3 regions of the Streptomyces sp. NPDC048288 genome follow, and region 2 is predicted to be linked to each of the others. Evidence: predicted binding sites of a transcription regulator. Region 2 holds the regulator's gene; each other region holds the start of a gene.
The links. The regulator HrcA, encoded in region 2, represses chaperone genes, less so after heat shock. The targets are predictions, from matches to a motif close to TTNGCACTCNGNNNNNCNGAGTGCNAA.
Positions count from the first base shown of each region.

Region 1: the regulator HrcA is predicted to act here: its motif matches at 2,689-2,715, upstream of groL (chaperonin GroEL).
Region 3: the regulator HrcA is predicted to act here: its motif matches at 2,887-2,913, upstream of groES (co-chaperone GroES).

Region 1 covers NZ_JBICZD010000013.1:193,824-198,580, forward strand. Annotated here, with positions in the region: SAM riboswitch class I at 122-265, shown strand; gene thrC (threonine synthase) at 284-1,567, shown strand; gene ACGFZS_RS38700 (MoaD/ThiS family protein) at 1,612-1,887, shown strand; gene ACGFZS_RS38705 (cold-shock protein) at 2,369-2,575, shown strand; gene groL (chaperonin GroEL) at 2,879-4,501, shown strand; gene ACGFZS_RS38715 (tyrosine-protein phosphatase) at 4,707-4,757, shown strand, end outside.
Region 2 covers NZ_JBICZD010000001.1:241,975-246,731, forward strand. Annotated here, with positions in the region: gene ACGFZS_RS01030 (SpoIIE family protein phosphatase) at 1-14, shown strand, start outside; gene hemW (radical SAM family heme chaperone HemW) at 78-1,310, shown strand; gene ACGFZS_RS01040 (DUF3097 domain-containing protein) at 1,346-2,161, opposite strand; gene ACGFZS_RS01045 (MBL fold metallo-hydrolase) at 2,196-2,918, opposite strand; gene hrcA (heat-inducible transcriptional repressor HrcA) at 3,091-4,107, shown strand; gene dnaJ (molecular chaperone DnaJ) at 4,108-4,757, shown strand, end outside.
Region 3 covers NZ_JBICZD010000003.1:519,172-523,928, forward strand. Annotated here, with positions in the region: gene ACGFZS_RS13605 (hypothetical protein) at 1-387, opposite strand, end outside; gene groL (chaperonin GroEL) at 688-2,313, opposite strand; gene groES (co-chaperone GroES) at 2,432-2,740, opposite strand; gene ACGFZS_RS13620 (polysaccharide deacetylase family protein) at 2,977-3,783, opposite strand; gene ACGFZS_RS13625 (polysaccharide deacetylase family protein) at 3,780-4,661, opposite strand; gene ACGFZS_RS13630 (methyltransferase domain-containing protein) at 4,752-4,757, shown strand, end outside.

The DNA.
Region 1 (4,757 bases), on a different contig from region 2:
GGTGTGATCCATCTCGCGGTACGGACGACTATCTCAACTGTCCTGGCCTTCGGTTACAGTCTTGAACAACGCCGATGACCATCGCATGTCCTGCGGTCACCGTGCGTTGACAACCGAATACAGCTCATCCAGAGGGGCAGAGGGATACGGCCCGATGAAGCCCCGGCAACCCTCCAGTCGGCACTCGTCTTCCAAGGCGTGGCTCCCGGCTAGGGAAGGTGCCAAATCCGTCTCACGGCGAGATGCGTCGTGAGGAAGATGAGGAGAAAGGGCCTCGCCTCAGATGGCTGCGCAGACTGTTGCAACCGATTCCCCGAAGACCGTCGACCTGGGCCCCGCCACGGCGCTGTCCTGCCGCGAGTGCGGTCACCGGGTGCCGCTCGGCCCGGTGTTCGCCTGCGAGGAGTGTTTCGGCCCGCTCGAGATCGCGTACGACTACTCGGCGTACGACGCCGAGGAGCTGCGGAAGCAGATCGAGGCGGGACCCGCGAACATCTGGCGTTACGCCCCGCTGCTGCCGGTACCGGCCGACGTGGCGACCAAGCCCAACATCAACCCCGGCTGGACCAAGCTCGTGCAGGCCGACAACCTGGCCAAGGAGCTGGGCGTCACCGGCGGCCTGTACGTGAAGGACGACTCCGGCAACCCGACGCACTCCTTCAAGGACCGCGTCGTCGCCCAGGCCGTCGAGGCCGCCCGTGCCTTCGGCTACACCACGCTCTCCTGCTCCTCCACCGGCAACCTGGCCGGCGCGGTCGGCGCCGCCGCCGCCCGGGCCGGCTTCCGCTCCTGCGTGTTCATCCCGCACGACCTGGAGCAGGGCAAGATCGTCATGGCCGCGATCTACGGCGGCGAGCTGGTCGGCATCGAGGGCAACTACGACGACGTGAACCGTTTCTGCTCCGAGCTGATCGGCGACCCGGCCGGCGAGGGCTGGGGCTTCGTCAACGTCAACCTGCGGCCTTACTACGCGGAGGGGTCGAAGACCCTGGCGTACGAGATCTGCGAGCAGCTCGGCTGGCAGCTGCCGGACCAGCTGGTCATCCCGATCGCCTCCGGCTCGCAGCTCACCAAGGTCGACAAGGGGCTGCAGGAGCTGATCAAGCTCGGGCTGGTCGAGGACAAGCCGTACAAGATCTTCGGTGCGCAGGCCGAGGGCTGCTCGCCGGTCTCGGTGGCCTTCAAGGGCGGCCACGACGTGGTCCGGCCGCAGAAGCCGAACACCATCGCCAAGTCCCTCGCCATCGGCAACCCGGCCGACGGTCCCTACGTCCTCGACATCGCCCGGCGCACGGGTGGTGCGGTGGAGGACGTCACCGACGAGCAGGTCGTCGACGCGATCAAGCTGCTCGCGCGGACCGAGGGCATCTTCGCGGAGACCGCCGGCGGAGTGACGGTTGGAGTCACCAAGAAGCTCATTGAGAATGGGCTCATCGATCCCTCGAAGTCGGTCGTTGTACTCAACACCGGTGATGGATTGAAGACGCTCGACGCGGTGGCGGGTACGGGTCTTACCGCGACCATTCGCCCGAATCTCGAGTCTTTCCACGAGGCCGGGCTCGCCTGAGTCCCCGAGAAATAGGGCGCTGCCCTGACCGGAGGTTTAAAGCCGTGAGCGTCACTGTTCGCATCCCCACCATCCTGCGCACCTACACCGGTGGCCAGGCCGAAGTCAGTGCCGAAGGTGCCACCCTCGGCGAGGTCATCACCGACCTGGAGAAGAACCACACGGGAATCTCCGCCCGCGTTCTCGACGACCAGGGCAAGCTGCGCCGGTTCGTCAATGTGTACGTCAATGACGACGACGTGCGCTTCGAGCAGGGCCTGGAGACCGCCACCCCGGACGGGGCCGGCGTCTCCATCATCCCGGCCGTCGCGGGCGGCTGAACGACCCCGCCGACCTGGCTGACCTGCTGACCTGATGGCCGTATGACCGAACATTACCTTCGGTAATACCCATCACCGAGTGTTCATCTGATTGCCCCCTCCGTGAGAGAAGCGGAGGGGGCAATTCTGTGTGGTTGAGCGCGGTACAGTTGGGGAACGCGGTCCTGATCTCCAGGTCGGGAGCCCCGTATTCGATACCGCGAGCCCGGCAAGAAGTAGCCAAAGTGTGCGGGTTCTTTGCGGCTTTTGCGGCTTATCTGGGGCCCGACTTGCCCTGAATTCGGCCGAATTCTCGCTACATTCCGGACCCTTCCCGTCCAGAATTCTCGTCCGATTGACCTGTTGCAGACGGCAGTTGGACAGATACATTCAGCCGCGGTCGACGCGTTCCGGCGCACGCCCCCAACCATTGGGGGGTGAGGTCTGACCCGGATCCGCGAAGTGTGGATCTGTGCAAGGGCCAGTAATAGGGGAGTTAGGCATGGCTCAGGGCACCGTCAAGTGGTTCAACGCGGAGAAGGGGTACGGCTTCATCGCGGTCGACGGTGGTGCGGATGTTTTCGTCCACTACAGCGCGATCCAGATGGACGGGTACCGCACCCTGGAAGAGGGTCAGCGAGTCGATTTCGAGATCTCGCAGGGCCAGAAGGGGCCGCAGGCGGACATGGTCCGGCTGGCGACCAGCTGAAGCACGCGCCGACTGACAGCGACGTTCTTCTGTACATCTTCGAAGGGCTCGTGCCTCCCGGGGCACGGGCCCTTCGGCATGCCCGGCCGCGCACGCCCGATCCCCGGGAGGCGCTTGCACTCGCCTACCCCGAGTGCTAATCATTGGCGTTAGCACTCTGAAGGTGAGAGTGACAAAGAAGGACCGGGTCGGTGAGGCCCGCAGGCCGGGTGGGGCAAGGAACCCACGGGTCGGCGAGCCGTCCGTCGCGGGCGCGGGCGCGGTCCTGAAGACTCACCCCCAGTCCTGGAGGGACCACTTCACATGGCCAAGATCATCGCGTTCGACGAGGAGGCGCGGCGCGGCCTCGAGCGCGGCATGAACCAGCTCGCGGACGCCGTCAAGGTGACGCTCGGCCCCAAGGGCCGCAACGTCGTCCTCGAGAAGAAGTGGGGCGCCCCCACGATCACCAACGATGGTGTCTCCATCGCCAAGGAGATCGAGCTCGAGGACCCGTACGAGAAGATCGGCGCCGAGCTGGTCAAGGAAGTCGCCAAGAAGACGGACGACGTCGCCGGTGACGGTACGACCACCGCGACCGTGCTCGCCCAGGCCCTGGTCAAGGAAGGCCTGCGCAACGTAGCCGCCGGCGCCAACCCGATGGCCCTCAAGCGCGGTATCGAGAAGGCCGTCGAGGCCGTCTCCGGTGCCCTCCTTGAGCAGGCGAAGGATGTCGAGACCAAGGAGCAGATCGCTTCGACGGCCTCCATCTCCGCCGCCGACACCCAGATCGGCGAGCTCATCGCCGAGGCCATGGACAAGGTCGGCAAGGAAGGCGTCATCACCGTCGAGGAGTCCCAGACCTTCGGTCTGGAGCTGGAGCTCACCGAGGGTATGCGCTTCGACAAGGGCTACATCTCGGCGTACTTCGCCACCGACATGGAGCGTATGGAGGCGTCCCTGGACGACCCGTACATCCTGATCGCCAACTCGAAGATCGGCTCCGTCAAGGACCTGCTCCCGCTCCTGGAGAAGGTCATGCAGTCGGGCAAGCCGCTGCTGATCATCGCCGAGGACGTCGAGGGCGAGGCCCTGTCGACCCTGGTCGTCAACAAGATCCGCGGCACCTTCAAGTCCGTCGCCGTCAAGGCCCCGGGCTTCGGCGACCGCCGCAAGGCGATGCTGAACGACATCGCCATCCTCACCGGCGGCGAGGTGATCTCCGAGGAGGTCGGCCTCAAGCTGGAGAACACCACCCTCGACCTGCTGGGCAAGGCCCGCAAGGTGGTCATCACCAAGGACGAGACCACCATCGTCGACGGCGCCGGCTCCTCCGAGCAGGTGCAGGGCCGGGTCAACCAGATCCGCGCCGAGATCGAGCAGTCCGACTCGGACTACGACCGCGAGAAGCTCCAGGAGCGCCTGGCCAAGCTCGCCGGTGGCGTCGCCGTCATCAAGGCCGGTGCCGCGACCGAGGTCGAGCTCAAGGAGCGCAAGCACCGCATCGAGGACGCCGTCCGCAACGCGAAGGCGGCCGTCGAGGAGGGCATCGTCGCCGGTGGTGGCGTGGCCCTCATCCAGGCCTCCTCGGTCTTCGAGAAGCTGGACCTGGAGGGTGACGAGCTGACCGGCGCCAACGCCGTGAAGCTCGCGCTGGAGGCCCCGCTCAAGCAGATCGCCGTCAACGGTGGTCTCGAGGGTGGCGTCATCGTCGAGAAGGTGCGCAACCTGCCCGTCGGCCACGGCCTGAACGCCGCGACCGGCGAGTACGTCGACATGATCGCCGAGGGCATCATCGACCCGGCGAAGGTGACCCGCTCTGCCCTGCAGAACGCCGCCTCCATCGCCGCGCTGTTCCTCACCACCGAGGCCGTCATCGCCGACAAGCCGGAGAAGGCCGCCGCGGCCGCTCCGGGCGGCATGCCGGGCGGTGACATGGACTTCTGATCCGGCACGGATCGGCTCGTCCTTTCCGAGGGCGGCACCCCCTGTTCACGACAGGGGGTGCCGCCCTCGGGCGTTTTTGCCGGCCGCGGTGGAGGGTGTTCGCGCCGGTCGGGGGAGTGGTGTGGCACAAACTGCCATCCATGCACATGCTGTCAGTCATCCGTCGTTCACCTCCCGGACGGTACGTGCACACAGCATCCGTCCCATGACGCTCATGAAGCCCTCCCTGCTCGCCGCCGTGGTCCTCGCCCTGACC
Region 2 (4,757 bases):
TCCAGGCGGAGTGACCGGCGGAACGACCTGCGGAACGGCCTGCGGAGTGACCGGCGTCGTACGGGACAATGGAGGACATGCCTTCCGCACTCCCCGACGGCGAGCCCGTCCCCGACGACGGCGCGCTCCCCGCTTCCGCGCTCGCCGGGGCCGCCGCCCGCCCCCTCGGGTTCTACCTGCACGTCCCCTACTGCGCGACCCGCTGCGGCTACTGCGACTTCAACACGTACACCGCGACCGAGCTGCGCGGCACCGGCGGTGTCCTCGCCTCCCGCGACAACTACGCGGACACGCTGATCGACGAGGTCAGGCAGGCCAGGAAGGTCCTCGGCGACGACCCGCGCGAGGTGCGGACCGTGTTCGTCGGCGGCGGTACGCCGACGCTGCTGGGCGCCGCCGATCTCGTACGGATGCTGGGCGCGATCCGGGACGAGTTCGGGCTCGCGGCGGACGCCGAGGTCACCACGGAGGCGAACCCGGAGTCCGTCGACCCGGCCTATCTGGCGGCCCTGCGGGAGGGCGGCTTCAACCGGATCTCCTTCGGCATGCAGAGCGCGCGGCAGCACGTGCTGCGGGTGCTCGACCGCACGCACACCCCCGGCCGCCCCGAGGCATGCGTCGCGGAGGCCCGCGCGGCCGGCTTCGAGCACGTCAACCTCGATCTGATCTACGGCACCCCGGGCGAGTCCGACGACGACTGGCGGGCCTCCCTGGAGGCGGCGATCGGGGCCGGCCCCGACCATGTGTCGGCGTACGCGCTGATCGTCGAGGAGGGCACCCAGCTCGCCCGCCGGATCCGCCGCGGCGAGGTCCCGATGACCGACGACGACGTCCACGCCGACCGCTACCTGATCGCCGAGTCGGTGCTGACGGACGCGGGCTTCGACTGGTACGAGGTGTCCAACTGGGCCACCTCCGAGGCGGCCCGCTGCCTGCACAACGAGCTGTACTGGCGGGGCGCCGACTGGTGGGGCGCCGGACCGGGGGCGCACTCCCACGTGGGCGGGGTGCGCTGGTGGAACGTCAAGCACCCGGGGGCGTACGCGGCGGCCCTCGCGTCCGGACGCTCCCCGGGCGCCGGACGCGAACTCCTGACGGACGAGGACCGCCGGGTGGAGCGCGTCCTGCTGGAGCTGCGGCTGCGCGAGGGCGTGCCGCTGGCGCTCCTCAAGGAGGAGGGGCTCAGCGCGTCGCGCCGGGCCCTGTCGGACGGACTCCTGGAACAGGGGGCCTACGACGAGGGGCGGGCCGTGCTGACGCTGCGCGGGCGGCTGCTGGCGGACGCCGTGGTCAGGGACCTGGTCGACTGATCACTCCGGTGGGTGAACGGTGGGTGAACGGGGCGTCAGGCCCCCTCGCCACCCGTGACGAAGTCGATCAGTTCCTCCACCCGGCCCAGCAGCTCCGGCTCCAGGTCCCTGTACGAGGTCACCTTCGCCAGGATCGCCTGCCACACCGCGCCCGTGTTCTCCGAGGGCCAGCCCAGCGCCCGGCACACGCCCGTCTTCCAGTCCTGGCCGTGCGGGACGCGCGGCCACGCCTCGATGCCCAGGGACGACGGTTTCACGGCCTCCCAGATGTCGATGTACGGGTGGCCGACGACCAGGGCGTGGTCGCTGGTGACCGACTGGGCGATGCGCCACTCCTTGGTGCCGGGGAGCAGGTGGTCGACGAGGACACCCAGGCGGGCGTCCGGGCCGGGGGCGAATTCGGCCACGATGGAGGGGAGGTCGTCGACGCCCTCCAGGTACTCGACGACCACGCCCTCGATGCGCAGGTCGTCGCCCCAGACCTTCTCGACGAGTTCCGCGTCGTGGCGGCCCTCCACGTAGATGCGGCCCGCGCGGGCGACACGCGCGCGGGCGCCGGGGACGGCGACCGAGCCGGAGGCGGTACGGGACGGGCGTGCCGGACCCGCGGACGCGGGCCGTACCAGGGTGACGACCTGTCCCTCCAGGAGGAAGCCGCGCGGCTCCAGAGGGAAGACGCGGTGCTTGCCGAAGCGGTCCTCCAGGGTGACCGTGCCCGCCTCGCAGCGGATCACCGCGCCGCAGAACCCGGTGCCGGGCTCCTCCACCACCAGGCCGGGTTCGGCGGCCACCTCCGGCGCCGGCTTCGGCTTCTTCCACGGCGGGGTCAGGTCGGCGGAGTACTGGCGCATTCGGATGACGATAGGAGAAGCCGAACGGGTGCGCCTACGACACGCCGAAGCGGGCCGCCAGGGCGTCGCGCTGGGCCCGTACGAACGCCGCGTCGACCACCGCTCCGTGACCGGGGACGTACCGGGCGTCGTCACCGCCGAGCGACAGCAGGCGGTCCAGGGCCGCGGGCCAGCGGGACGGTACGGCGTCGGGGCCGGCCTGGGGATCGCCGGACTCCTCCACCAGGTCGCCGCAGAAGACCACCGGCGGGTCGCCGGGGACGAGGACCGCGAGATCGTGGGAGGTGTGGCCGGGGCCCACGTCGGCCAGCAGGGCCCGGCGGCCGCCGCCCAGGTCGAGGGCCCGCTCGCCGGAGACCGGGCGGCGCGGCAGTGGGAGGGCGTCGGCCGCCTCCTCGGCCTCGGGGGCCGGGAGGCCGTTGTGGACCGCGTCCAGGCGCAGCGCCTCGCGGTCGTGGGCGAAGACGGCCTCCGCGCCCGCCGCCGCGTACAGGTCGGTGCCCGCGAAGGCGGGCGTGCCGAAGACGTGGTCGAAGTGGGGGTGGGTGAGCGCGAGATGGGTCACACGGCGCCCGGCCAGCGCCTGCGCCTCCGTACGCAACCGCGCGCCCTCCGCCAGGCTGGACCCGGCGTCCACCATCAGGACCGCGCCCGGACCGAGGACCAGCCCCGCCGTGCAGTCCCAGCCCGGCAGCCGGCACCGGCCGACGCCTTCGGCCACCCGCTCCCACCCCAGCTCTTCCCAAGTCACCGTCATGCCGCGACGCTAGCCGTAGAACGTCACGGGTCCTGACCGACCTTGCCCAGTCAGTACCCGACGGCCGTACACTGGGCCGGGGATGTTGGCACTCGGGATCGCAGAGTGCCAGACGAAAGACCCGAAGGACCCGAAAGGCCGCGGGCACGACTTTCTGGAGGTGTGGCGCTGGATGCTGAGTGAACGCAGGCTTCAGGTATTGCGCGCCATCGTCCAGGACTATGTCGGCACCGAGGAGCCGGTCGGGTCGAAGGCGCTGACCGAGCGGCACAACCTCGGGGTCTCCCCGGCGACCGTGCGCAACGACATGGCCGCCCTGGAGGACGAGGGGTACATCGCCCAGCCGCACACCAGCGCCGGGCGGATCCCGACCGACAAGGGCTACCGGCTGTTCGTCGACAAGCTCGCCGGCGTCAAGCCGATGAGCGCGCCCGAGCGGCGGGCGATCCAGAACTTCCTCGACGGCGCCGTCGACCTCGACGACGTCGTCGCGCGGACCGTGCGGCTGCTGGCGCAGCTGACGCGGCAGGTGGCGGTGGTGCAGTATCCGTCGCTGACGCGGTCCACCGTGCGCCACGTGGAGCTGCTGTCACTGGCTCCGGCCCGGCTGATGCTGGTGCTGATCACCGACACCGGGCGGGTCGAGCAGCGGATGGTCGACTGCCCGGCACCCTTCGGGGAGACGTCGCTGGCGGATCTGCGGGCGCGGCTGAACAGCCGGGTCGCGGGGCGCCGGTTCTCGGACGTGCCCCGGCTGGTGGAGGATCTGCCGGACGCCTTCGACGTCGAGGACCGCGGCACGGTCTCGGCGGTGCTCTCCACGCTGCTGGAGACGCTCGTCGAGGAGAACGAGGAGCGGCTGGTGATCGGCGGCACCGCCAATCTCACCCGCTTCGGGCATGACTTTCCCCTCATGATCCGGCCCGTCCTGGAGGCCCTGGAGGAACATGTCGTTCTTCTCAAGCTCCTTGGCGAGGCGGGGGATTCGGGCATGACCGTACGTATCGGTCACGAGAACGCCTATGAGGGACTCAACTCCACGTCCGTGGTGTCGGTCGGTTACGGTTCGGGCGGCGAGGCACTCGCCAAACTCGGCGTGGTCGGACCGACCCGCATGGATTACCCGGGAACGATGGGAGCGGTACGAGCGGTGGCACGGTACGTCGGACAGATCCTGGCGGAGTCGTAAGTGGCCACGGACTACTACGCCGTTCTCGGCGTGCGCCGCGACGCGTCGCAGGAAGAGATCAAGAAGGCCTTCCGTCGGCTCGCGCGCGAGCTGCACCCGGACGTCAACCCGGACCCGAAGACCCAGGAGCGGTTCAAGGAGATCAACGCCGCTTACGAGGTGCTCTCGGACCCGCAGAAGAAGCAGGTCTACGACCTCGGCGGCGACCCGCTCTCGCAGGCGGGCGGCGCGGGCGCGGGCGGCTTCGGGGCCGGTGGCTTCGGGAACTTCTCCGACATCATGGACGCGTTCTTCGGTACGGCGTCCCAGCGTGGGCCGAGGTCGCGTACGCGGCGCGGCCAGGACGCGATGATCCGGATCGAGGTGGAGCTGGACGAGGCCGCTTTCGGTACGACCAAGGACATCCAGGTCGACACGGCGATCGTCTGCAACACCTGTAACGGTGAGGGCGCGGCGCCGGGCACCTCCGCCCAGACGTGTGACATGTGCCGGGGCCGTGGTGAGGTCTCGCAGGTGACGCGGTCCTTCCTCGGCCAGGTCATGACCTCGCGGCCCTGCCCGCAGTGCCAGGGGTTCGGCACGGTCGTGCCGACGCCGTGCCCCGAGTGCGCGGGCGACGGGCGGGTGCGGTCGCGGCGGACGCTGACCGT
Region 3 (4,757 bases), on a different contig from region 2:
GGCCACGCTACGCCGCTGTTGCACGTCGGCCTCGACAACGTTGCTGCCGTCGAGGTAGCGATCGTCGACCGACCAGGCATCGAAAGCGTTCAGCCCGCCGAGCGCAGCGGCCAGCCGAGTCGCCGATCTGCCATGCGTCAGAAGAGCCACGTCGGTGGCTACCCAAGGCAGGTGGCTATAGCTGTGGGCTGCCTTACCAGTCACCGGATCCTTGATCCAGGGAGATTTGGACGGCGGCCCTCCAAGCTTCTTGGGGTCAACCGTCGCGACGGTGAAGCGGAGCAGCAGACTCTTGAGGGCGCACTCGACCGCAAAGCCGTAGTGATGGTCGGCGTTGGACAACCGCGCTCCGTCTTGGAGGAAAATGCCGTCCTCGTAGTGCCGCACGGCGGCGTGAGCGTAGTGGTGCTCTGCTGAATTCCCCGACACTCGACGGATCATAGAGGGTTGATGACTCAAATGGCGTAGCCCGTAACGGGCGTAAGCGGCATGCGCACTTCACGCCCAGTCCCTCTCTGCGTTCGCAGACGCACCACATGACGAGTGACAGTGCGATGGGTGACAAGGAGGCCTCGGCCTCCAGGCTCAGCGGGCATCACAGCCGCCCTCACGAACGTGCGGTGCACTGAGGCCCGCCACCACTCGGGTGACGGGCCTCAGTTCAGCCGTCTGCCGTACTGCCGTACGTCAGTGGGCGTGGCCGTGGGAGTGGCCGGCCGCGGCGGGCTCTTCCTCTTCCTTCTTCTCGACGACCAGGGTCTCGGTCGTCAGGAGGAGGGAGGCGATGGAGGCGGCGTTCTCCAGGGCGGAGCGGGTGACCTTGACCGGGTCGATGACGCCGGCCTTGACCAGGTCGCCGTACTCGCCGGTGGCGGCGTTGAAGCCCTGGCCCTTGTCGAGCTCGGCGACCTTGGAGGTGATGACGTAGCCCTCCAGGCCGGCGTTCTCGGCGATCCAGCGCAGCGGCTCGACGACGGCGCGGCGGACGACGGCGACACCGGTCGCCTCGTCGCCGGTCTTGCCGAGGCCGTCCTCCAGCACCTTCGCGGCGTGGACCAGCGCGGAGCCACCACCGGAGACGATGCCCTCCTCGACCGCGGCGCGGGTCGCGGAGATGGCGTCCTCCAGACGGTGCTTCTTCTCCTTCAGCTCCACCTCGGTGGCGGCGCCGACCTTGATCACGCACACGCCGCCGGCCAGCTTCGCGAGGCGCTCCTGGAGCTTCTCGCGGTCCCAGTCGGAGTCGGTGTTCTCGATCTCGGCCTTGATCTGGGCGACGCGGCCGGTGACCGCGCCGGAGTCACCGGCACCGTCGACGACCGTGGTGTCGTCCTTGGTGACCGTGACACGGCGGGCGGAGCCCAGCACGTCCAGGCCGACCTGGTCGAGCTTGAGGCCGACCTCCTCGGAGATGACCGTGGCGCCGGTGAGGATCGCCAGGTCCTCCAGCATCGCCTTGCGGCGGTCGCCGAAGCCGGGGGCCTTGACCGCGACCGCGTTGAAGGTGCCGCGGATCTTGTTGACCACGAGGGTGGAGAGCGCCTCGCCGTCCACGTCCTCGGCGATGATCAGCAGCGGCTTCGAGGCGTTGCCCTGGATGATCTTCTCCAGCAGCGGCAGCAGGTCCGCGATGGAGGAGATCTTGCCCTGGTTGATGAGGATGTAGGGGTCCTCCAGGACCGCCTCCATGCGCTCCTGGTCCGTCACGAAGTACGGCGACAGGTAGCCCTTGTCGAAGGCCATGCCCTCGGTGAAGTCCAGCTCCAGACCGAAGGTGTTGGACTCCTCGACGGTGATGACACCGTCCTTGCCGACCTTGTCCATCGCCTCGGCGATGAGCTCGCCGACCTGCGTGTCCTGGGCGGACAGCGCGGCGACGGCGGCGATGTCGGACTTCTCCTCGATCGGGCGGGCCGTGGCGAGCAGGTCCTCGGAGATGGCGGCGACGGCGGCGTCGATGCCCTTCTTCAGGGCGGCCGGGGAGGCACCCGCGGCGACGTTCTTCAGGCCCTCGCGGACCAGCGCCTGGGCCAGCACGGTGGCGGTGGTCGTACCGTCACCCGCGATGTCGTTGGTCTTGGTCGCCACCTCCTTCACCAGCTGCGCGCCGAGGTTCTCGTACGGGTCCTCGATCTCGACCTCGCGGGCGATCGTGACACCGTCGTTGGTGATGGTGGGGGCGCCGAACTTCTTGTCGATGACGACGTTGCGGCCCTTGGGGCCGATCGTCACCTTCACCGTGTCGGCAAGCTTGTTGACGCCGCGCTCAAGGGCGCGACGGGCGTCCTCGTCGAACTTCAGGATCTTCGCCATGGGAGCGGTTCAGCCCTCTCGGAAAACGTGAGTGAAACGAGCCGCGCCCCCGACGCCCGGCTTCATGAGATCGCGGGGGCCAGGGGCGCAGTTCACAGCAGGATGTGCTTCGAGTGAACTACTTCTCGATGATCGCGAGCACGTCGCGGGCCGAGAGGACGAGGTACTCGTCGCCGTTGTACTTCACCTCGGTGCCGCCGTACTTGCTGTAGAGCACGATGTCGCCGACCTTGACGTCGAGCGGCAGGCGCTCGCCGTTCTCGAAACGGCCCGGGCCCACGGCGAGGACGGCGCCCTCCTGGGGCTTCTCCTTCGCGGTGTCCGGGATGACCAGGCCGGAGGCCGTGGTCTGCTCGGCGTCGAGCGGCTGGACCACGATGCGGTCCTCAAGCGGCTTGATGGCAACCTTGGAGCTGGTGGTCGTCACGATCCGACCTCCCCCTTCGGAGATCTCACGGGGTTAACTGTCTGAGGTGGCGACCAGGTGGATCCGTCGTCGCGGGTGCCGGACCTGCCCGTCGCGTTGTTGGCACTCTCATCTGCCGAGTGCCAGAGCCGAGACTATGACCGCGATTAGCACTCGGTCAAGCGGAGTGCCAGTTGCCCGTGGCGCGGCGCCGAAAAAACCGGGTCGCCGGACCGGAGAACCCGCCGGTGACCTGCCTACAGGTAGTCCTCGAGGCGCCCCACCGTCAGCCCGCTCGCCTGTACCCGGCGCAGCAGCCGGGCCGTGCGTTCGCGCAGGGCCGGGCCCATGGCCTCGTCGGGGCCGACCAGGACGATGTCGCCGGGGCGGAGCTGCTTCTCGCCGTTCCTGAAGGCGAGCGTGTCGGCCGTCATCGCCGCCCGCCAGAGCACCACCGCCGTCACCCCGCAGTCGGCCGCCGCGCGGAGTGTGGTCGTGTCGTAGGTGCCGTAGGGCGGGCGGAAGAGGTACGGGCGGATGCCGAAGCGGGACTTCAGCTTCTCCTGCTGTCCGCAGATCTCGGCACGCTGGCCCGCGTAGGGCAGCCCGGGCATGGCCGGGTGGTCGAGGGTGTGGTTCTGGACGCTCGCGCCGACCGCCTGGAGCCGGGCGAAGTGGCCGTAGCCGGGGCCGACCACGCTGTCCGTGAGGAACATCGTCACGGGCAGGCGCAGCTCGCGGACCATGTCCACGAAGCGGGGGTCCTTCTCGGCGCCGTCGTCGTAGGTCAGGAAGACCACCCGGTCGGCGGTGGGGACGTGGTCGACGACCGGGGGGAGGGCCGAGCGGAAGGAGAGCGGGTGGGACGGCGGGCGCGGGGCGGCCGGCAGGGGCGCGCTCAGGCCCCAGTGCCGGTAGGCCTGTTCGCCGGCCGGGCCGTGCGGCCGTACCCCGTCGGCCGCCTTCCTGCCGAGCCGTTCGATGGGGTCCACGGACTGGGCGCAGCCCGCGAGCAGGAGGGCGACGGCGGCCAGGAACGCCACCGTCGCCCTCGCGCGGCTCACAGGTAGTCCTCCAGGCGCGCCACCGCGTAGCCCTCGCGCGTGACCTTGTTCAGAAAGCGGCGCATGTCGTCGACCATCGTGCCGTCCCAGTCGCTGCGGCCCCGGAAGTGCGTGAGCACGATGTCACCGGGGTGCAGACCGCGGTCCCACTCGCGGTACTCCCAGTGGTCGACGAACACCTCCTCGTCCCAGATCGGCGCGTACTTGATGCCGCAGGTCCTGGCGGCGCGCAGGGTGTCGCCGTTGTAGTTGCCGTAGGGCGGGCGGAAGACGGTCGGGGCCTTGCCGAACTCCCGCTTCATGATCTCCTGCATGCCGCAGATCTCGTGCTTCTGCTCCTCGTAGGTCAGGCCCGGCAGGTAGGGGTGGGTCAGGGTGTGGTTGTTGAGGGTGTGGCCCTCGGCCTGCATCTTCCGGAAGTAGCCGTAGTCGTCCTTGACCAGGTAGTTGCTGAGGAACGCGGTGTAGGGGATCCGCAGGTCGCTCATCATGCGGAGGAACGCCGGGTCCTTCTCCGAGCCGTCGTCGATGGTCAGGAAGACGACCTTCTGCTTCGTCGGGACCGTGGTGAAGACCGGCGGCAGCTCGTCCTCCACCTGCCCGTCCACCTCGAACCCGTCGCGAGCGGTGATCCTCGGCTTCTGCGTCGGCGGGGCCGGGGGCCGCAGCGGGACCGCGTTCAGCCCCCAGCGCTTGGCGGCGGCCACCAGGGCGGCGTGGGCTTCGGCGGCGGCGTTCCGGTGCGGCTGCTGACCGGCGGCGGGGCGGGCGGCGGAACCGTCGGGCCCCGCGCAGCCGGACACCAGGGCGGCGACGGCCAGCAGGCCCGCCACACCCACTCTGAACCCATTTTTGTCATTTTGTACGACTGCTCGCATGGCGTCGGATCCTTCCAGGCCCCTCCCCGGAACCGGGGCAGACACCTCGGCCGGAGGCGAACCATCCACCGACTGGCCGACAATGACCCGGTGAAC